Regions from separate parts of the Alteromonas sp. M12 genome, predicted to be linked through region 3. Evidence: predicted binding sites of a transcription regulator. Region 3 holds the regulator's gene; each other region holds the start of a gene.
What was found. Region 3 encodes FNR, which switches genes on or off when oxygen is low (the NO sensors DNR and NnrR bind a similar motif). Its sites were predicted from a motif close to TTGATCTAGATCAA; they were not measured.
Positions count from the first base shown of each region.

Region 1: a site for FNR is predicted at 872-885, ahead of hemN (oxygen-independent coproporphyrinogen III oxidase). Genes of this name have one in related genera too.
Region 2: a site for FNR is predicted at 1,909-1,922, ahead of frdA (fumarate reductase (quinol) flavoprotein subunit). Genes of this name have one in related genera too.
Region 4: a site for FNR is predicted at 934-947, ahead of VUI23_RS02615 (GbsR/MarR family transcriptional regulator). Genes of this name have one in related genera too.

Region 1 covers NZ_CP144164.1:3,536,031-3,541,755, forward strand. Annotated here, with positions in the region: gene VUI23_RS15220 (TonB-dependent receptor) at 1-770, shown strand, start outside; gene hemN (oxygen-independent coproporphyrinogen III oxidase) at 944-2,311, shown strand; gene VUI23_RS15230 (DUF58 domain-containing protein) at 2,336-3,673, opposite strand; gene VUI23_RS15235 (MoxR family ATPase) at 3,670-4,716, opposite strand; gene VUI23_RS15240 (DUF4350 domain-containing protein) at 4,713-5,725, opposite strand, start outside.
Region 2 covers NZ_CP144164.1:1,192,831-1,198,555, forward strand. Annotated here, with positions in the region: gene VUI23_RS05035 (succinate dehydrogenase/fumarate reductase iron-sulfur subunit) at 1-4, opposite strand, end outside; gene frdA (fumarate reductase (quinol) flavoprotein subunit) at 1-1,785, opposite strand; gene VUI23_RS05045 (SDR family oxidoreductase) at 2,033-2,782, opposite strand; gene VUI23_RS05050 (histidine phosphatase family protein) at 2,818-3,519, opposite strand; gene VUI23_RS05055 (acyl-CoA dehydrogenase family protein) at 3,639-4,865, opposite strand; gene VUI23_RS05060 (LysR family transcriptional regulator) at 4,972-5,725, shown strand, end outside.
Region 3 covers NZ_CP144164.1:2,534,377-2,540,101, reverse strand. Annotated here, with positions in the region: gene uspE (universal stress protein UspE) at 1-667, opposite strand, end outside; gene fnr (fumarate/nitrate reduction transcriptional regulator Fnr) at 782-1,519, opposite strand; gene VUI23_RS10815 (sulfite exporter TauE/SafE family protein) at 1,545-2,210, opposite strand; gene ccoS (cbb3-type cytochrome oxidase assembly protein CcoS) at 2,207-2,392, opposite strand; gene VUI23_RS10805 (heavy metal translocating P-type ATPase) at 2,415-4,802, opposite strand; gene VUI23_RS10800 (FixH family protein) at 4,802-5,293, opposite strand; gene ccoP (cytochrome-c oxidase, cbb3-type subunit III) at 5,364-5,725, opposite strand, start outside.
Region 4 covers NZ_CP144164.1:606,566-612,290, reverse strand. Annotated here, with positions in the region: gene VUI23_RS02625 (DUF692 domain-containing protein) at 1-146, opposite strand, end outside; gene VUI23_RS02620 (DUF2282 domain-containing protein) at 162-515, opposite strand; gene VUI23_RS02615 (GbsR/MarR family transcriptional regulator) at 1,001-1,546, shown strand; gene VUI23_RS02610 (cytochrome ubiquinol oxidase subunit I) at 1,651-3,012, shown strand; gene cydB (cytochrome d ubiquinol oxidase subunit II) at 3,012-4,010, shown strand; gene VUI23_RS02600 (aldo/keto reductase) at 4,193-5,164, shown strand; gene VUI23_RS02595 (alpha-amylase family glycosyl hydrolase) at 5,183-5,725, shown strand, end outside.

The sequences.
Region 1 (5,725 bases), 1.0 Mb from region 3:
TGCACTTAATCCGCAGTTGGAAGACCCGTGCAGTTATGTTCAAACCCGATGGCAGCGTGGCGATCCCGGCTGAATTGTTGTACAAAAAGAATATCCTAACCATTCGCGGCTCGTTCAGACCAGTCACTAAACTCAATGTAGATATGATAGAACAAGGGCAAACCTCGTTTTATGAACTAAAAGATGTGAGTAAATCGAATACCGCGGTTATTGCTGAAATATCATTAAATGATATGAAAGGGAATGACGCGCAAATGCCCGAAAAAGACATAGTAGCGCGAGTGCAATTGCTTAATTCGTTGGGTTATAACGTAATGGTTTCAGACTATACCCGTTATTTCTCGTTGCGGGCTTACTTCCGCCAATACACCAAAATGCAAATTGGCATTGTAGTGGGCATGGTTAACATCAAGCAGATTTTTGATGAAGACAGCTATAAAGGGGTTGAAGGCGGAATAATGGAAGGTTTTGGTAAACTATTTCCAGACAATACCCGAATGTATATTTACCCTGAGATAGACGAGAATGGCCAACTTAACGATTTCACCCTAGTTAAAGTGCCAGAACATCTACGCTTCTTATATCGACATTTATTGGAAAATGGCTACCTTGCTGGTATTGAGTGCAGTGATAACGAATTATTTTCGATTTACTCCCGAGACTTATTGAAACAACTCTCCTCAGGTCGCGGAGAATGGGAAAATGCGGTTCCACAAAGTGTTGCTGAAGAAATCATAGCAAATAAGTTTTTTGGTTATCGAGAACGCTAACGACGGCAGTACGTATTCACACCTAAAAAATGGCAGATTATCTGCCATTTTTTTACTTCCAATTCGGCTTTTATTAATACATTTCTAAAATCAGCAAAATATTGCGCAAGATCAATAAAGGATTTCGCTAACCAATTAAACTGCAATGACTAAATGATTATTGCGAAAACAACATGAACTCAAAACGCTTTTTCGATCCTCAATTACTTGAAAAGTATAATACTAATGGGCCACGTTATACCTCCTACCCTACGGCATTATCCTTTAACGAGTCTTTCTACAATGATGATTTGATCAAAGCAGTAAAAACCTCACCTAATACAGATCTGTCTCTTTATATACATATTCCGTTCTGTCATAGCCTTTGTTATTACTGTGGCTGCAACAAAATAGTTACTCGTCACCCTGAAAAATCGGACGACTATATGTTCTATTTAATAGGTGAAATTACCCAGCGCCAAAAGCTCTTTAAAAAGCATGTTGTTCGGCAAATTCACTTAGGCGGAGGTACGCCCAGTTTTCTCAGTAAACAACAACTTTCGAATTTAATGGCCGTGTTAAAAAGCCATTTCGTTCTCAGCCAAGATGTTGAAATTGGCATAGAGATAGATCCCAGAAACTTAACTTTAGACTATATCGATCACCTTGCTAACATCGGTTTTAATCGACTCAGTATCGGCGTTCAAGATATAGATCCGCAGGTGCAAAAAGCGATAAATAGAGTTCAGTCCACTGAATTGATCGAGCAAATAGTTAACCAAGCGAATAAGATTGGATTCAGATCCGTTAATTTAGATCTTATCTATGGTTTGCCCCATCAGACACCCGAACGATTTGAACGCACTTTGGACAAAGTGATTCAAATGGGTGTGCAACGGATATCGCTGTTTAGCTATGCGCATTTACCTGAACGCTTTCCAGCGCAGCGCAAATTGCGTGATGAATGGCTCCCCAATGCTGCGCAAAAACTGGCATTGATGAAATTGGCAATTGAACGATTCCTAGATGCAGGCTACATGATGATCGGTATGGATCATTTTGCCAAACCTAATGACGAACTTGCCTTGGCTCAAAAGCGCCACCAATTACACCGAAACTTCCAAGGTTACACCACCCATGCAAACTGTGATTTATTAGGGTTTGGCGTATCGGCTATTAGTAATATTGGTGACTGTTATAGTCAGAATTACAAACAGTTAGCCGACTATTACCAAGCTTTAAATGAATCAGATAACGCGGTTCACAAGGGGGTTAAATTAAATCTCGATGACCAAATAAGGGGCTTTGTCATTAGCCAATTAATGTGTAATTTTCAAGTCGACAAATCCCAAGTTGAAAACCTATACGACATTCATTTCGACAGCTATTTCCAGCAAAGTCTGCGTTCGTTACAACCTTTTGTAGACGACAATCTTGTGGAAGTGGATGCATTGCAAATTAAGGTCAAAAACAAAGCTAGATTGCTGATAAGAAATATTTGTATGAGCTTTGACGGGTATATTAAAAATCAACATATACATAGATACTCAACCGTCATTTAAACAGCTTAGGCTCACATTTGAACGCTACAGTAAGCCAGCCTTTTTAATACTCAAATAGGTATTTAATACATTTGGAGTGAGGTGAGAAGCTGGCGCATTGATGCAAATTACGCCCTTTTGTTTTAAGCGTTGTACATTACGATCTATGGATTTTTTAATTTTATGGGCTGAGGCATACATAATTGCTTGTTCGAACGTTTCTACAGGCTCGTCGTCAATACGCTTGTAAATAGGCTCTTCGATACTAATTACCGCCACCAAATGCTTAGCTTTAAGTAATTGTACCGCTTTGAGCAAATCTTCAAAATCTTCATCACGAAGACAAGTGACTAGCAAAATTAACGCTCGTTTCGGTTGCTTGACCAACAACTCTTGGGCTGCACTTAAATAATCACTGGCTATTTTTTGCGGATACAGATCATAAAAATGCTGCATGACTTTACTGACATTTTGGGCCCCTCGAACATGACTTAACCAGCGAGACTCACTTCCAAAGCTTTGCAAACTAAGGTTGTCGCCATTTTTCAAAGCGGTGTAAGACAGCATGATCAATGAGTTAAGTGCGTGATCAAAATAGCTCAGATCGTCGTCCTGCACACGCATACGTCGGCCTGAGTCTAACATTATGATGACATGCTGATTTTTTTCTTCCTGATACTCTCTTGAAATGAGTTTGTTAAACCGGCTAGTTGCTCGCCAGTCAATTTGTTTAATACTTTCGCCTTCACGATAGTCACGTAACTGCAGAAAATCCATGCCACTGCCACGTTTATTAAACTTTTTTAAGCCTGCTTGGGTTAAGTTAACGCTACCTTGCAAACCAGCTAAATCTGAAATGGCAGTAAAATTAGGGAATACTTTATGTTCGCTAACGTGTTCAATCCAATACACATAATCCCAAAAGCCAAACTTCGATTCGACTTTAATTTCAGTAGCCGAAATTTGCGAAGGCCCCCTTCGACTTGGCGTAACTTGATAGTCAAACTCTGCGATTTGTCCGGGTTCTAATCGACAACCGTGAAAGTTGTTAGAACAATGCCAGTGCTCAGGGATTATCTCACTGCACTGGAGGCTCAAGGTATAATACCCACGATTAGCCATAGCAATGCTAACCTTTTGTTCCACATGCACGGATAAATTGCTCGGCACTTCTCTTTTAACTGCCACTTGCGGTGGGTGGCGACTGATAATTAAATCGTACCCAGCCAATGCAATAGCAATTAGCGCCAGTCCCATGGGTAAACCAGACAATTGCGTTAAGCCATTAAAATGAATAACAATTGGCAATGCCAAACCCACTATGCACAGCACAGCAAAGCATTTAAGTAATCGCTTTGAAGGAGCTAACCTAATACGTTTCATTGCCTTGGAGAAGCCGCCTGTTGAATTATTTCTGATAGCACTTGCTCTGCCGAAGAACCGGATATTTCCCGCTCTGCAGACAAAATAATACGATGTCGCAAAACAGGTAAGAGCATGGCTTTAATGTGGTCAGGAGTCACAAAGCCTTGACCTTCACATAGGGCTTTCACTTTCGCCGCTTGCACTAGCGCTATACTTGCGCGGATCCCTGCACCATGCACAATCCCATCCCACTCACGGGTTGCACGCACTAAACCTACCGCATAGTCCACAACCTTATCGTCTATAAGCACCTTACTTACCAAGGCTTTAAGTGATAATGCATCTTGCTTGCTCAGTACACTTTGAATCGAGGCATTGACTATACCTGTTTGATTTTCAGTATTCAGTTTGGTTAAGGTGATTTCATCCTGATGCTCTGGGTAACTCACGAGCACCTTCAACATAAAGCGGTCGAGTTCAGCCTCTGGTAACGGGTAAGTGCCTTCATTGTCGATGGGGTTTTGGGTTGCCAACACCATAAATGGGGTTTCTAGCGGCATACTCTGCCCATCAATGGTGATTTGATATTCCTGCATCACTTCTAATAACGCAGCCTGAGTTTTTGCCGGCGCTCGGTTAATCTCATCTGCCAGTAATAAATGCGTAAAAGCCGGCCCCTTGCGCAACGCGAATTTACCAGTTGCCATGTCTAACATCGAGTGACCTGTTACATCGGCAGGCATCAAATCAGGTGTAAATTGCACCCGTTTATAATCTAAGTCGATGCTCTTTGCCAACGCGCGTATTAACAAGGTTTTGCCTAAACCTGGCACCCCTTCAAGTAACACATGGCCGCCAGCTAAGAAAGCAATAATCACTTGTTCTACAACATCATTTTGACCAATTAACAGGCGCTGAACATTGCTTTTCAGAGCATTAATTTGCGCACATGCTTTTTCAAGGGTTTGACCATCAATTAACGATTCTACTTGGCCTTCAACACTATCTTCTTGCACAGGTATCTCGGGCGTTGGATTGGGATCTAATTCAGCGTCATTCATAACATTTTCCTGAGAGTCTGGAGACTCGCTATACTTTGGGTAAATTGGGTTTCATTAACTTGAGCTTGACTAAACATAAGTGTGTTGATGGTTTCGATTGGCCAATGACTTATCTGTGACAATTGTTCAAGCATTTGTTGTTTGTCTGCACTCTTAGTGGCGGGGCGCTTTTTGTGTAAAGCGACAATAATAGAATGACGAATTTCGTCGATTAATTCCCGCTGCTGTTTTTGCCGCCAATAAAACTCACCAGCGGCTTTAATATGCAATGAAAAAGGCGTGTAATTATGTTCATCTATACGCAAAATAGGACCAAAACGCATCGCCCAGTGCCACATACTTAGGGCAAGCAATACGCTACCGAACCAGATAAAATAAGGCGCAAAATCGTACAATAAACTAAACCAATGAGGCAGTTCCTGGGTCGAAAAAACGTACACTTTCGATGAGTTGCCCACTAATTGATCTAATAGCTCCACATTATCTTCGTAAGCTATTTGATAATTATTCCAAATATAAACATCGGTTAACATAGTAACCAATCCATCGCCCATCTCCATTTGCGCAAATGTGGGCCCGTATAAATCCCCTGCAGTATAAAAAACACTTGGATCTGCAGGTAAAACTAAACGATAACGGTTTTCTAAATTAACCATTAGGGGCTGGTCATCTGGGTTGATTATTTCAGTTGGAGTAAACACGTTCTCGGTGTCTTCTGGCAACCAATTAACAGCGAGGTTTAATTCTTGAATAAGTGCATTGGCGCGAAAAACATCTGCGTCTTGGCTAGCATTAAGGGCCATAATCAGGTGACCACCAGATTTTACCCAGTCAATCAGTTGCTTCGCTATAGCCTTAGATAACGCAATTTCGCCTTCGGATGAAACGATGGTGTCGTCTGTGGTGGGAAAAATGGCAGATTCATTGTTGGCATACAACAAACGGTAATCTTCCAGTAATTGTACTTCAGTACCTTCCGCCTCAAGGAACAATTTAGCCGCTAAAAACG
Region 2 (5,725 bases), 1.3 Mb from region 3:
TCATGATGAGACTCCTTTGCCTGCATCACCATAGGCTCTTGCTGCTGGTGGTAATAACGAAATATCAACCGGCTGCCAAGCTAAATGCGCATCACCATTGGCTTGATAATAAACCAGACTATGTTGTAAATACTGCTCATCGTCACGCTGGGTGCAACCTTCATCAAGGCGCTGGTGAGCACCTCTAGATTCACGGCGCAATAACGCCGCTAAGCAGGTTGCTTCAGCCACATCTATACCAAACCCAAGCTCGATACACTGCAATAGCTCGGTATTGTAGCCAAGGCTTTTATCTGCGATTGTTATTTGTTGATAGCGTGTTTTGAGCTCTCGGATGGTGTTCAGCGTTTGCTGTAATCCTGCTTGATCGCGATAAATTCCACAGCCTTGTTCCATGGTTTTTAATAACTCCCGTTTTATCGCTACCCAACTTTCTCGACCTTGTTGATTACGCAATGTGGTTATACGTTGTTGTTGAACTTCAAACTGAGCTTCTAAATCAGCTGAGGGCGTGAGTTCTCGCTGTTGACTAAATGCTACCGCTTGCTCGCCGGCTAGACGGCCAAATACCAATAACTCACTGAGCGAATTGGAACCTAAGCGGTTAGCCCCATGCAGGCCAACCGAAGCACATTCTCCGGTGGCAAAGAGTCCTTTTATTGAGGTTTCACACTTGGCATTGGTGGTGATCCCGCCCATGGTGTAATGCACCGCAGGGCGCACCGGTATAGGCTCCTTGACTGGGTCTACATTGACATAGGATTTTGCCAGCTCACATATAAAGGGAAGGCGTTCGTGTAAGTAGGCTTTTCCGAGGTGCCGTAAATCAAGATAGACAACGTCACTGTCGCCGAAGCGGCCAGTACGTCCTGCCTGTTGTTCATGCCAAAACGCCTGTGACAGTTTGTCTCTAGGCCCCAGTTCCATGTATTTATTTTTAGGCTCACCTACAGGTGTTTCCGGACCTAAACCGTAATCTTGCAGGTAACGGTAGCCCTGTTTGTTGAGCATTAAGCCACCTTCACCACGTGAGGCTTCAGTAATCAGTATCCCTGAACCTGGCAGGCCGGTGGGATGGTATTGCACAAATTCCATGTCGCGCAGTGCCACACCATGACGATAGGCCAGTGCCATACCATCACCGGTTACAATGCCACCATTGGTGTTGAAGCGAAATAGTCTTCCTGCCCCACCGGTTGCCAAAATGACCGATTTAGCTCGAATAAAATGCAATTCACCTGTGGCGATTTCCAAGGCGACAATGCCCGAAATTTGTTCATCATTGACTAACAAATCGAGCACAAAAAACTCATCTAGACGCTGGATTTGATTAAAGCGTAAGGAGGTTTGAAATAACGTATGTAACATGTGGAAGCCGGTTTTATCGGCTGCAAACCAAGTGCGTTCTATTTTCATGCCGCCAAAGCGACGAACTTGCACTGAACCATCTTTTTTGCGGCTCCAAGGGCAACCCCAGTGTTCCAATTGCACTAATTCTTGATGAGCATGGCGCACGAAGTAATCGACTACAGATTGCTCTGCTAACCAGTCACCACCTGCGACAGTGTCTTCAATGTGCGCGGCAAAACTATCATCTTCACGGGTAACCGCCGCTGCTCCACCTTCTGCCGCAACAGTGTGCGAGCGCATAGGATAAACTTTGGAAACTAAACCGATACTTAAATTAAGGCCGGCTGCTTGTGCCTGCTCAGCTGCAGCAATACTGGCTCGTAACCCCGCACCGCCACCTCCAACGATAAGTACATCATAATCTAGGTATTTCATTTGGTCCCATTCCCTATAGATTTGTTATCCAACCCAAAACAAGTATTCGCTAAAAGGTGATATCTCTAGGTAGATAATATAACCATAAATAAACTGTGGTTAATACTGTTAAACGACTAAATAATGACCTTGATCAATTAATTTTATTTAGTGGTCTTGTTTGGGGGCATTTTGTGGGGGAGGAGACTGGGTGTTTTTGGCAGACCGCGATCATAATGAACAAAGCAAGCCATAGCTTGCTCGTTGTTTAACTCATTTTCTTTAACCAGCTCAGTGGAGCTATGCTCAAAATTGGCCGAATGACTGCCCAAGGCCATTTAGGCACGTAGCTGTTTGCGCCTTCTTTTTCTATTTCTTTGATAATTGCTTTACAGCCGGTTTCTGTATCTACAATAAAGGGGACTTTTTTAACTTTTTCGTTAATTTCACTTTTGATAAAACCAGGGTGTACGGTGGATACTTTAATGGGGGTATCCAAAACGTCAATTCTGATTCCTTCAGTGAGTGAACTTAGTCCGGCTTTGGTGGCGGCATAAACGTTCATCGCTCTTCGTGCTCCACGAATCGCGCTTATCGATGAAATGGTCACTAAATGGCCGCTATTCTGCTGTCTGAATATTGCCATTGCAGCTTCACACTGTGCTAATGCCGAAACGAAATTAGTGATGGCTGTCTGCTTATTGGCGTGAAAGTATCCCGTACCTATGGCAGCTCCTTTTCCCATTCCTGCATTAACAATCACTCTGTCTAATTGTCCCAATTCTTGATGAAACTCGTTGAATACTTCGAATACCTGTTCATGGTTGTCTACGTCTAGCGATTTGATTGAGACGGTGATATTTGGGTTGATACTGAGTAGTTCTTGTTTTAATGCTTCTAACCGCTCAATACGGCGAGCGCAAAGTGCCAAATTTCGGTTCATTTTGGCAAATTCAATGGCCATGCCTTTACCTAAGCCTGAGCTGGCGCCGGTAATTAATATGTTTTTTCTGCTCATAATTGGCCTATGTTTTTGAGTTTCATGATTAAAAATTATTTATAGGTGATTAAAGATTTATGTTGACCTTCGAAATGACTATGGTCATTTAAGGTAGACAAAAATACTCTAGATTGGGTGTTTACTAACTTAGTAATACCGCAGTTTACCAGGGTCCAATTTACTTGCATTACATTGCTTGGCGGGATTCCTAACAAATATTGACTAACCACCGAAATCGGTCCGCCGGAGGTGAAAACCGCGACTTTTTTGGCACCTTTTGCGTTGTTAATCACATTTTCCAACGCGCCTTTTATGCGATTCAGGTATCGCTCCCATGACTCGACATATTCGTCACAGTGTTGGCCTGACATCCAGCGATTCATGGCGTCGTTGAATAATTTCTCAAAGGCTGCTTTTGGATTGTTTTGGGTTAATAACCAGTTTTTAACTGAAGGTGCATCAGTAAACTCCGGCCCCATTTGGGCAATTATATCGTTATGATCGTATTCATTCCAATTGGCATCGAAATTCCAATTCGATTCATCAACTACGGATGACATCCCAGACAAACAATTTTGTAAGGTTTGTTTATGCCGTAACATACTGCCTAAAAACACCTTATCAAAGTCGCCTATCCGAGTCTGTAATGAATTACCTAACAGCTTAGCTTGCTGATGTCCGACATCCGAAAGCTTATCGTAATTTTGTTGGCCAAAAGAGGCTTGGCCATGTCTAATTAAATAAATGGCTGTCAAATTTTATCCTATTAAATCGTTGTTCAAACCATCAAATAAGCTTGATGGTATCATCAAGCTTATAGCCTAGTGTATTCCCTTAGTATCTTAGATACTTACATTAACCAAGTAGGACAAGCTTACTTGTTCAAGTACTTTTTAAGCTCAATGCGAGTCACCATACCCTGATGCACTTCATCTGGACCGTCTGCAAGTCTGAGTGAACGAGCCCCGGCAGCAAAACGCGCAAGAGGGAAGTCACTGCACATGCCTGCACCACCATGAAACTGGATGGCCATATCAACAACATTTTGCAGCATTCTAGGCACAACCACTTTTATCGCTGATATCTCTGTCATGGCATTCTTTACGCCCACAGCATCTATTTTCCACGCTGCATTTAAGGTTAGCAGGCGAGCTTGATCTATTGCCATGCGTGCTTCTGCAATGCGTTCTTGGTTGCCTCCCAATTTTATGATTGGTTTTCCAAATGCTTGACGTGACTGTCCACGTAAAATGGCCAGCTCAAGGGCTTTTTCCGCCATACCGATAGCGCGCATGCAGTGATGTATGCGGCCAGGACCAAGTCTACCTTGGGCAATAGCAAAACCTTTACCCATGCCCATGATGATATTTTCTTTGGGTACGCGAACATTGGTAAAGTGCATTTCACCATGACCATAAGGAGCATCGTAATCGCCATAAGCGGTTAGCATGCGTTTAATTTCGATGCCTTTAGTATCAAGGGGAACCAATACCATGCTGTGTTGGGCATGCCGGTCATTTTCAGGATTGGATAAGCCCATAAAGACCGTAACTTTGGCATTAGGATGGCCTAAACCAGTGCTCCACCATTTTTTACCATTAATTACCGCTTCGTCACCGTCTAGCTCTATGGTCGCCGCCATATTGGTTGCATCCGAAGACGCCACTTCAGGCTCAGTCATGCCAAAAACAGAGCGGATTTCGCCAGCTAACAAAGGAGTTAGCCATTTTTGTTTTTGTGCCTCAGAACCAAAATGGTAAAGCACTTCCATATTGCCCGTGTCTGGAGCATTACAGTTAAAAATTTCAGGGGAGAAGGGGACTCGGCCCATTTCTTCAGCTAAGGGAGCGTATTCTAAGCAGCTCAGTCCTTTGCCTAATTTATCGTCCGGTAGAAATAAATTCCAAAGCCCTTGTTTTTTAGCTTCTTTTTTTAAGTTTTCAACATCCGGGTGAAGCTTCCAGTTTTTCCAATCACCAGCGGGATTCATTTCTTCCATTTCCGCGTAGATCTTGCTCTCGATGGGATAAATGTGTTCTTGCATAAAGGCTTTTACGCGAGCAAGGTAATCTTGTGCTTTTTGACTGTGTTCGAAATGCATAATTGTCTCCGAATAATTAACGTGTTTATCTAGCATAAACACTGTTGCCATCTGAATGAAATGAAATATACTTAATTGGTTGTATGAATTTAATTCATGGTGGAGTGTGGCGGAAATAAAGCAAATTCAAAGGTTAGACTTAAATCTACTGAAAGTATTTGAAAGTCTGTATCTGGAACAAAATATGACAAGAACAGCTGATAGGTTGAATATCACGCCTTCAGCAGTGAGTCATGCGGTTAAAAGGTTACGTGATTGTTTGCAAGATCCCTTGTTCGAACGAAGCCAAAATAAAATGATGCCAACCCCCGCATGTAAACGAATGGCGCCGTTAATTATTGATAACTTGAGCCGTCTGAGACAAATTTTGCAGCAGTGGGGGGAGTTTGATCCACTCACCAGTGAACATCACTTTCGCATTGCTATGCATGATGCCCTTGAGCCCACCATTTTGCCGAGTATTGCCAAGATACTGTTTGAAAAAGCGCCGAATATTACTTTTGCCAGTGTGAAAGTAGAACGTAATCAGCTGTCTAAAGCGTTAACCTCAGGACAGTTTGATTTGGCCTTTGATATTGCGATGCCACTCAAGCCGCCGATTCGTCATGAAAACGTTCGCAATGATAAATTTATGATTTTGATGGACAGGCTGCACCCCTTGTTTACATCTACTCATATTGATAGCTCTAAGGTGAATAGCGCTGAGGTTAGTAGGGTCGAACTAGATGGCCACGGTCAGGATAGCCTGTTAAAACAGCGTATCAGTCAAGAACAATACTTTTCGGCTGAGCACATTAGCGTTTCACATCGTCCAACCGGAGCCGTTTTAGAAGATTTTATGTTCCAAGAACAAGGTTTTA
Region 3 (5,725 bases):
GTTTAACTGACTCTGTATAGCCAACCGGATCGAACTCTGGTATTTCGATGGCAATATTAACCGGTGTACCTGGGTAAGAATTAACCAAGTTTACATGTCCTTCCAGTAAATCAGCCATCAATCCAGCGGTTTTAGTGATTAACTTGTTTAAGCTATGATGTTCTTCATCTTCACTGCCCACATCTACCGCAGCTAAAATATTGCCATTAATAGGCCAATCATGTTCTTTAACAAGTAAAACTGGAACCGGTGATTTACGTAGGATATGCCAATCAGTCGGGGTGAATATCACTGACTTTAGGGTGTCATGCTCGTGGGTTCCTTTGACGATTAAATCATAGCTGTGATCAATCACTTCGAACAATACACTTTCATATGGCCGATTATGCCAGACCACTTTTATATCTACTGAAATAGATGAGTTAGCCGCTAGGGGTTCAACTATATTGGCAAGCCAATCGGTTTTGTCATCCACCACAGCTTGGCGCATCGTTTCTCTTTCATCCACGGTGAGCATAGTGGTCATTTCATAAGAGAAATCATATATGGAGAGAAACGCGGTAATACTAGCGCCGGTTTTTTCTGCCAATAAAAGCGCTCTTCTAAACGCTTTTTGATCTTCTGAAGTTGGGTCTACAACAGCTAGTATTTTGTTAAATACGGACATAAATTAATTCCCTTCAAACGTTTACACTACGTATATTAAGTGTATGGCTACTTTAGCTAGTTTGCCAATTAACAGACTAATTGTTTTGACCTGAATCAATTTAAATTAAAAGACTTAACCGCAGGCTTGTTTATTTAAAACGTGTTCACCAAGTTTCTCTCTAAGTACCGCCAAATTGAGAATTTGTATAAATTTCCCATCAACTTTGATGATATTTTCTTTTTGAAAACGGGTGAGTAAACGACTCACGGTTTCAACAGTTAAACCAAGGTGATTACCAATTTCGTTTCGGGTCATGGTTAAATTAAATTCTAATTCAGAAAAACCGCGAGAGCGAAAACGATCTGATAGATTAATTAGGAAGTGGGCAAGACGTTCTTCTGCTGTGCGCTTGTTTAATAACATCATGAGACTGTGATCTTGGTTTATTTCTGTGCTCATAATTTTAAGCATTTCTTTGCGCAGTGTAGGAAGTTGTGCGCTCATAATATCTAACTTGTCGTAAGGTAACTCACAAACCATGGAGGTTTCCATCGCTTGATTATAACTTTGATATTTTTCAGAAAATAGTCCATCAAAGCCGACAATATCACCGGGAAAATGAAACCCTGTAATTTGTTGTTCGCCATCGGGAGAGGTTATGTAAGATTTAAATGAGCCCGTTCTTACTGCAAACAGCGACGTAAATTTTTGCCCAGGAATAGTTAATTGATCATTTTTATGCAAAGGGCGCTTGCGTTCTATGATTTCGTCCAAACTCTCCATTTCAGTCTGATTCAGAGCCACCGGTATACATAGGTGATTAAAACTGCAGTTTTGACAGCGAATACTGAACTTGTTCGGATCTGACATTAGTTAATTCCAATTAATTCATTAGTTACCAATTATGAATCCCTTGGTAACATAAAATCAAGCCAAATAAGCATAATAAGACTGCAACGCTTCGTTTTACCACTGGTTGGGTCAACCATCCTCTTATTTGGCTGGCGCTGGCTCCCATTGCTAACATGATGGGCAAAGTTCCCAAGCCAAAGCAAAACATGGTGATAGCACCTTGTACCGCACTGCCGGTGGAAACACTCCATGTTAACGTCGAATAAACCAATCCACAGGGCAACCAGCCCCAGATTAGGCCATAGGGTACAGCATAGATTGGGTGTTTAAAGGGAATGAAACGCTTTGATATGGGACTAATTATACGCCAAAAAATAGCGCCAACTTTTTCTACTTTAACCAGTAGTTTTGACCACTGTCCCACATATAATCCAAGCAGAACCATAAATACTCCGCCAAAAAGAGTCAGTGCTTGAGGATTGATAAAGGATTTTGTGGTGACGATCTGACCCAACAGCCCAGCGATTGCGCCAGCGAAACTATAAGATAAAATGCGGCCTGAATTATAGGCAATTAAATACGGCCATTGTGACTTATTCTTTGGTAATGCAAAGGTAAATGAGGTCACAATTCCACCGCACATCCCAGCGCAATGCACACTTCCAGCAAGTCCGATTAATATTGCAGAAAACCAGCTTAAGTCGTTCATTTGTCGTTAGTTTTTGGCTTTTTTACTTGTACTTTTTTATCCACGTCATCATCGAATAGAATGTTGTATCCTTGACGCTCTAAATCTTCAAACTGATTGGATTTGACCGCCCAAAAAAAGATCCCTATGGCTAACAGTACTAGCACAATAGCGATGGGGATTAGCACATAAATGATACTCACTTTAATTTCCTATTAGCGCTGGTTAACGTAGTAAACGAATAGAGTTTGCGACCACAATAATTGAACTTAACGACATGCCAATTACGGCCATCCACGGGCTTAAATATCCGGCTACTGCTAGGGGAAGAATTAACGCGTTATAGCCAATGGCCCAAACCATGTTCTGTTTGATTTTGGTACGCACTTTAATCGCCATACTAACAGCAAACTTAACATTACTTAATTTTGAATTTAATAAAATGATATCGGCAGAACGTTTCGCCATGTCACTGGCGTCACCTACCGCAATTGATACATCAGCAGCGGCCAAAACTGGGGCGTCATTGATGCCATCACCAATCATCAAAACTTTGTGTCCTTTGGCTTGTAAGTTTTGAATGTATGTCAGTTTTTGTATTGGCGTTTGTCTAAAATAAACGTTTGGGATACCTAAAGAATCAGCGACCAAAGACGCGTTTATTTCTGAGTCACCACTTAACATCACCAATTGTTTGCTGCGTAAGTCATCGACGAGTTGTTTTGCGTCTTTTTTAACTACATCTTTTACGCTAAATGCAGCAATTAACTGATTGCCCAATTGCAGATAAACTCGAGAGTCATCCTCAGTGGGTCGTAAACCATCACTGTTATCAAGAATACTTATGTTACCTATCTTAACGACTTGAGATTGGTAGGTTCCTTGTAAACCTTTTCCCGCCACAGTAACTACTTGGGAAACTGCGCAGGGGGTCTGAGATTGAAACGCGTGAGATATCGGATGTTTTGAATAGAGTTCTAATCCAGCAGCTAAATTATAAACAAAAGTTTCATCTGCTGCGTTAAAGAGCTCGACGTCACTTACACTGAAATGTCCATTGGTTAGCGTGCCTGTTTTATCAAAAATCACGGTGTCGACATCAGGCATAACATCGATAATATTTGCTCTTTTAACTAATAAGCCATATTGATTTAATTTTGCTATTGCACTGGTTAAAGCCGTCGGCGTTGCCAAGCTAAGGGCGCAAGGGCAGGTCGCAACTAGGATTGATATGGCAACCCAAAAAGCGCGTTCTGGTTGATAAGCCAGCCAGCCAACGTAACTTATTAAGGTGATACCTAGAACAATTACAATAAAGTACTTGGAGGCAATATCTGCATATACAGCTGCCTTGGGTTTATCTGAAAGAGCTAACTCTTGAAGGCGTAAAATTTTGTTCACCAGGGACAATTTAAGCTCGTTTTCAACTTCAATTTCAAAAGAACCTGATAAATTAATGGTTCCGCCATAGACATGAGCGCCGGTGCTTTTTCTGATTTTTTCTGATTCACCGGTCAACATAGATTCATCCACGTTGCCATTTCCGTTGATTATTACCCCGTCTACTGGAAAAGTTTCTCCAGGACGGACTACTATTTTTTGTCCTTTTTTAAGATGTTTGGCTAATACCGAAGTTTGCTTATTATCGTCATCAATTTGCATCGCCGTTAATGGAATATACTTAAACATATTTGCCGATATTAGGCTGGCCTGATGTCGTGAACGATGTTCCAAAAATCGGCTAATCAGTAATAAAAAGATAAACATACATACGGATTCAAAATAGATTTCCCCCGTATGGGAAATGGTTGCCCAGGCACTAGCCACAAAAGTGCCAATAATTGCGATTGAAACCGAAAAATCCATATTTACAGATCCCATCCGCAGCGAACTAAAAGCACTTTTATAAAAAGTAAATCCAGAATACAGTACAACCGGGGTGGTCAATAAAAAACTAACCCAATGAAGAAACTCTTTGGTCGCATCATCTATTGAACCGAAAATGCCGAAATAAAGACCAATGGCTAACATCATAACTTGCATGCTCATTAAGCCAGCCAATCCAATTCGTTTTAAATAGTTCTTGGATTCTTTCTGATAAGAGGCTTCATGTTCGTCTGCTTGGAAGGGAAGTGCGTGATAGCCGATAGATTCTAGTTGTCCGATGATTTCACTAAGTTTTAGTTCTGAATCTATCCAATTAATCGTTGCTCGACGTGCAGATACGTTGACTGCAATTCGTTTAATTCCGGGCGTTTTTAAAAGTTGTTTTTCAATCAGCCAACCACAGGCAGCGCAGCTTATTCCTTCGATGGTTAATTGTATTTGTTTTTGGCTGCCGTCATCGACCACAAATTCTTGCTGAATCTCTTCATGATCGTATGCTTTTAAGGTATCGAGTGTTTCGGTTAGTAATTCATCTCCCTTGTCGGCAAATTCGGTTCTGAAGCGGTAATAATCTTCTAGTCCGTTGCTGACAATTGCTTCAGCCACAGCTTGGCAGCCAGGGCAACACATTTTGCGAGGCTCACCTAAGATGTCTGCCCAGAAGACTTCTCCATTTATTATTGGAAGCCCACAATGATAGCAATTTTGTGAGTTACTATTTTGCATTAAGGATTAAAGTTGAAAGGGGCTTTTTGTGGTAAACCTGTATCCTGCATTATCTTCCATTGCTCATTCAAAGGTGAAAGAGTTAACTTCCATTTACCAGTAATAGGTTTCTCTGCATTAGCTTTGTAATTGCCATTTGCATCTTGGGTCAACAATAACGAAAAATCATTATCTTGGAGCGTTGCATGATAAAAATGCAGTTTTAACGCTTCACCAGAAGTGGGTTTGCCTGATAAAAACTCAAGTTGTACTCGACTACCATCAATTGTCAAAAGTGTGGTGATACCTTGAGCTTTGGCTTCTTGAATTTTAGTTAGTTCTAAATTGATGCCTTTGCCTTCCTTGTAATAGTCATCTATGACCAGACTATCCTCAGTATTTAAGGCAAGATTTAACATGGTGACACTAAGACATATGGAAACAACGGGTATGGTGATTAAAAACCAAGGCCAAAATTGTTTGTACCAAGGTGTTTTATCTGAGCGATTCATTAATATTTACTTCTTATTTAAGAACACAAAGCCTCGTTAAACGAGGCTTTGTTAGGTAACAACTCAATGTTTATTTATCTTTAGATAAACTATAAACATAGGTAGCCACTAGGTGTATCTTCTTCTCTCCCAAAGTGTTTTTGAAAGAGGGCATAACACCAGCTCGTCCGTAGTTAACAGTTTCAGTGACTACGTCGGTGCTGCCACCATATAACCAAATATTATCTGTTAAGTTCGGAGCGCCTAGCGCTTGATTACCTTTACCATCTGCTCCGTGACAAGCAGAGCATACTGCAAAGCGTACTTTACCTGCTTCTTTTAAGTCAGGGTCAACTTGTCTACCACTTAAACTTAACGCATAAGCAACGACTTCTTTAACACCTTGCTCACCAAAAGAAGGTAACCATGCGGCCATATTGGCTTGGCGACCAT
Region 4 (5,725 bases), 1.9 Mb from region 3:
GCAAGTCTAGGACCACCCTGCATCAGGTAGTTTTCTGCATGAACTTCGAACCATAAATGACCATCAACCTTACTTGGTATAGCGTCAAAATGTTCTGGTTTTAAACAAATGCCCGCATCTGCGGGCAATTCAGTTAGCTTTATCATTCGGAAATGAAACGCTTAAGCAATTGGGTCTTTAGAACCAGCACCATTTGGTGTGATTATGTATTCACATGAACCTTTAGGTGCATAAGTCCATGCATTTTTTTGGAAATCAACGGTAGAAGTCCCTTCACAACTTGTGCCAGCGCCAGCTTTACAATCGTTCTCACCGGCTAAAGCAATCCCATAACACTTGTCTTTACGTCCACGTAGTCTATTGCCATCTTTCCATTCTTGGAAAGCGACTTTCACTTTTTCAGGTGTCGCATCTGCTAATGATAATTGATCATTTGGTTTAGCAACGGCGACTTGAGAAGCGGCAAGAGTGGCACCAATAAGTAAAGCAGTTTTAATCGAATTGTTATGTTTCATAAATCGTATCCTCAAAATATTTAGTTGTGAAAAACGGGCTACTTTTTGAACAATGTAGTCCATTATGTAAGTTAAAGACCATTAGCCTTTCGTTAAAATTTCAAAAAAATATTTTATTTAGAAAATTATTTTGTTTAAGAAGTGGATTAGCAAAAAATGAAAAAGTATAAAATTTTTATGAATATCAATTAGCTGCCTCCATCGCCAGTTCGCTTTTTAACGGCTAAAATGTGTTGAAAAAAACATCCAAAAAGACACCCTTTATTGCGATTAAGTAGGGATCTAATCGCAATAAACGCTGCTAATTTGGTTTAAATATTATTCTTCGCTCAGTACAAAAAGCATATTTCATACAAAAATCCTCACCGAAACTCTTAACCATTCCGCCAATAGCAAACACAAATAAATAAAATAATATTTGATCTGCATCAATTAGCGTTTATAATTTTCAGAAATTACTGAAACTTCAGAAAAGAGTCTTGATTATGAAAATGACACCCATGATAGAAACCTTCGTTATGCATTTCGGTGAAATGGGTAGTCGATGGGGTTTTAATCGAACTGTTGGTCAAATGTATGCGCTTTTAGTAATAAGTGAAGAGCCTTTAAGCGCAAATGATATTGCAGAGGCCCTGAATGTTTCTCGCGGTAACGTCAGTATGGGATTGAAAGAATTACAGTCGTGGCGACTAGTGCAAATGCATCATGTTCCCGGAGATAGAAAAGACTATTTTAAATCTTTAGGCAGCATTTGGGATATGGCCAATAAAGTATTTGAAGAGCGTCGAAAACGGGAAATTGAACCCACTATGAGCGTGCTTCGAGATACTCTTTTGGTTACACCGGCAAATCAACAAGAAGAATATGCGCAACGACAGTTACAAGAGATCCATGACTTATTAGAAAACGTCACACAGTGGAGTGAAGAACTGCAACGTCTGAGTCCTGAAAAAATGGCAACCTTAATGAAGTTAGGTTCAGGCGTCGGAAAGGTCTTAGATATGAAGGATAAGTTCCTAAAAAGCAGTTAAATCAAACATGCAAAAAGCAGATTATCGCCGTACGCAGGGTTAAATTCATCGAGTTTTAAATTTAAATAAACAACGGCTAAAATCAGCGCCGCTAGGGGGTTTCAATGGCAGATGTAATGCTACTTTCTCGCATTCAATTTGCAGCTAACATTAGTTTTCATATTTTATTTCCAGCCATAAGCATTGCTATGTGCTGGATGCTTTTCTATTTCCGCGTTCGTTTTCACATTAGTAAACATCCAGTGTGGATGCGAATCTACCGTTTTTGGGTAAAGGTATTCGCCCTCACGTTTGCAATGGGTGTGGTGAGTGGCATTACAATGTCATTTCAATTTGGCACCAACTGGCCAGGTTTTATGGCTACGGTAGGTAATATTGCGGGGCCACTCTTGGCCTACGAAATAATGACTGCGTTTTTCTTAGAGGCAACCTTCTTAGGCGTGATGTTATTTGGTATTAACCGCGTGCCGCCTTGGCTCCATACTTTATCTACCTTTATAGTTGCAATAGGAACCTCACTTTCAGCGTTTTGGATTTTAGCCCTTAACTCGTGGATGCATACCCCAACAGGTTTTGAGATGCGCGATGGCGTAGCTTATGCGGTTGACTGGTTTGAGATTATTTTTAATCCATCATTTCCATATCGATTAGGGCACATGCTGTTAGCATCAGGGTTAACCATTTGTTTTTTAATTGCCGGAATTTCAGCCTACCGAATCCTTCGAGGCGATAACAAAAAAGCCCCTAATTTAGCTTTAAAAACGGCTATCTTCCTAGCCGCAATACTCACACCATTACAAGTGATTATGGGTGACATGCATGGGCTTAATACGTTTGAGCATCAGCCTCAAAAAGTTGCAGCAATGGAAGGCGTTTGGGAAACAACAAATGGCGCACCACTACTGTTATTTGCTGTCCCTGATGAAGAGCAGCGCACTAACCATTTAGAAATAGCCATTCCAAAGATGGCCAGCGTTATCTTAACCCATGATCCAGACGGACAAATTAGAGGTCTAAACGAATTTGAAGGCAAACATCCCCCCGTTAAGCCGGTGTTCTATGGCTTTAGAATCATGGTTGGACTAGGAATGCTCATGCTATTCAGTAGTTGGTTAGCGAGCTTCTACTTATGGCGGAAAAAGTCACTTTCACCATGGATGCTGAAATTCTTCATTGGGATGACATTTTCAGGTTGGGTTGCAACTTTAGCGGGATGGTACGTTACCGAAATAGGTCGCCAACCTTATTTAGTAAGCGGCATATTAACCACGGCGGATGCGGTAACTGATATTGCGCCAGAAAACGTTGGGGTCAGCTTGGCGATGTATTTGACGCTGTATGCTTTCTTACTGTTTGCATACATAAAAACTTTGTTTTACATGGCAAGAAAGTCAGTAGAAATTGAAGAATACGATGCGGCTGAGTACACACCAGCTCGCACCACAGCGACTGCGGAGGCCAACTAATGTTCTTAGACCACGATTTACCTATTATTTTTGCCGGTTTAATGGCGTTCTCAGTACTAGTTTATGCGATTCTCGACGGTTACGATCTCGGCGTTGGTTTGCTTTTACCTATGGACAATCAACAACAAAGAGACAAAATGATCGCCTCAATTGGCCCATTTTGGGATGCGAATGAAACTTGGTTAGTGTTAGCAGTCGGGTTGATGTTAGTCGCTTTTCCTAGTGCCCACAGTATTATTTTGAAAGCACTTTATTTGCCTACCGCCATGTTATTGATTGGGTTAATAATTCGAGGAGTGTCCTTTGATTTTAGAGCCAAGGTAATCGCTCATAAAAAAGACCGTTGGGACAAGCTATTTAAATTAGGATCTTTCATTGCGGCCGCTTCTCAAGGTTATATGTTGGGCATGTTTGTGATGGGATTTGAAACCAGTATAGAAGCCGTTGGCTTCAGTTTACTCAGTGCCGCAGGTGTAGCAATGGCGTATGCGCTCATTGGCGCGTGCTGGCTAATCATGAAAACGGAAGACGAGTTACAAATTAGATCGGTAAAATGGGCAAAGAATGCGGGGAAAGTATGTTTAGTGGGGATCCTTGCTGTGTGTATTATCAACCCGTTAATTAATCCCTTTGTGTTCGAACGCTGGACGCAACCTCCGCTAGCCTATTTTATCGCGTTGGTACCAATATTATGTTTTGCCTTTTTTGTGATTGGGTATTTCACGCTGCAAAGATTACCGTTAGAAGATGACGCTGGTTGCTGGTTACCCTTTGTACTCTGTACAGCCATTTTCACCTTCAGTTTTGTCGGCTTAGCATTTAGTTTTTATCCTTTTGTGGTGCCAGGCGAATTGAATATCTGGCAAGCAGCAAGTGCACCTGAGTCTCTACGGGTTATTTTGTATGGCGCACTTATTGTTATTCCCTGTATTTTTGCTTACACCTTGTTCTCATACCGTGTGTTCTGGGGAAAAGTAAGAGATTTGGAATACCATTAGAATAGCCATTTTCAGCTTACTTAGGTTCACGCTGATAAATAGCTGAATTTCATTGCAGCGCTTATAAAATGAGTGGTCAATTCACCGACGAGTGTGAATTGACCTAACGCATACGTATTCAATGTAATCTTTTTGTAAACTGATTAGAATGACTGAATTATTTCATTTTAAAAGACGTTGGCATGAAACAAATACCGTTGAATTCGTATTTTCCAAGCATGAGTCCGATATCCCTAGGCTGTATGGGATTAGGTGGATCTTGGGGCACAGCTCCATTTGAATCTAAACATGTTACACAGGCACATACTGCGGTTGACGCGGCATTAGATTGTGGAATTAACAGTTTTGATCATGCTGATATTTACACCATGGGAAAAGCAGAACAGGTTTTTGGTGAAGTATTAAAAGCACGCCCTGAATTACGCGAAAATATCCTACTGCAATCTAAATGTGGAATTGTTTTTGAAGATGAAAAAGGCCCAAAACGATTCGACTTTTCAAAACACTACATTTTAAAATCTGTAGACGGGATCCTCAACCGACTCAATACTGAATATATTGATATTTTCCTGCTGCACCGCCCAGATCCATTGATGCAAGCCGATGAAGTCGCCGAGGCATTTTCGATACTCAAAGCCAGTGGCAAAGTAAAACAATTTGGTGTATCCAATCAAAATTCCCATCAAATGAAACTATTGCAATCGGCGTTAGACATGCCTTTGGTTGCCAACCAAATTGAATTGAATCTAACCCATTTAGATTTCTTAGAGGATGTTGTGCTGGCTAACCATCCTCAGGCAAAAGACCTATCCTTTCCTAGCGGTACTATGGAATATTGCCAACTCAACAATGTTCAAGTACAAGCCTGGGGAAGCCTTTGCCAAGGCACCTTGTCTGGCAAGAGTTTAACAAATCAACCACATCATATTCAGCAGACCGCAGATTTAGTCAGTAAACTAGCAGCAGATTACCAAACCTCTGCAGAGGCGATTTTGTTGGCTTTTTTAATGCGCCACCCAGCGAAAATCCAACCCATTATTGGCACAACCAATCCACTGAGAATTCAAGCCTGTAGCCAAGCGTCACAATTTGAACTAACAAGGGAACATTGGTATTCACTGTTTGTAACAGCCCGTGGTTGTGAATTACCTTAACCTTAAAGAGAGCCCATTATGAAATACCTAAATACCCTACTTACTCTGATATTCAGCTGCTCTCTTTTATTTGCTTGTTCCAAGCAAGAGCTGCCCTCATCAGGTACGCAAAAAGTCATATCAGATCCAATAACTTTATCTTTCCCTGATATTTACGACGACTATTTAAATCGAGATGTGCGCGACGATATTTTTTACTTCGTTATGCCTGACCGTTTTTACAATGGCAATCCCGATAACGATATGGGTTCAAAATCCATTCCAATCTCCCAAGGTGGATATAGTATTGATGACATTAAAGGATTTCATGGCGGTGATATCAAAGGATTAGAGCAAAAATTAGATTACCTGAAGGAACTCGGGATCAGTGCAATCTGGATGACACCGATTTTACGCAACAAAGCAATTCAATCCGATGGTTATGCTCATCACGGTTACTGGATTCTCGACTTTACCCAAATCGATCCGCATTTTGGCAGCAACCAAGACCTTAAGGATTTAATAAGCGCTGCTCATGATAAGGGTATCAAAATATTTTTCGACATCATTACTAATCACACT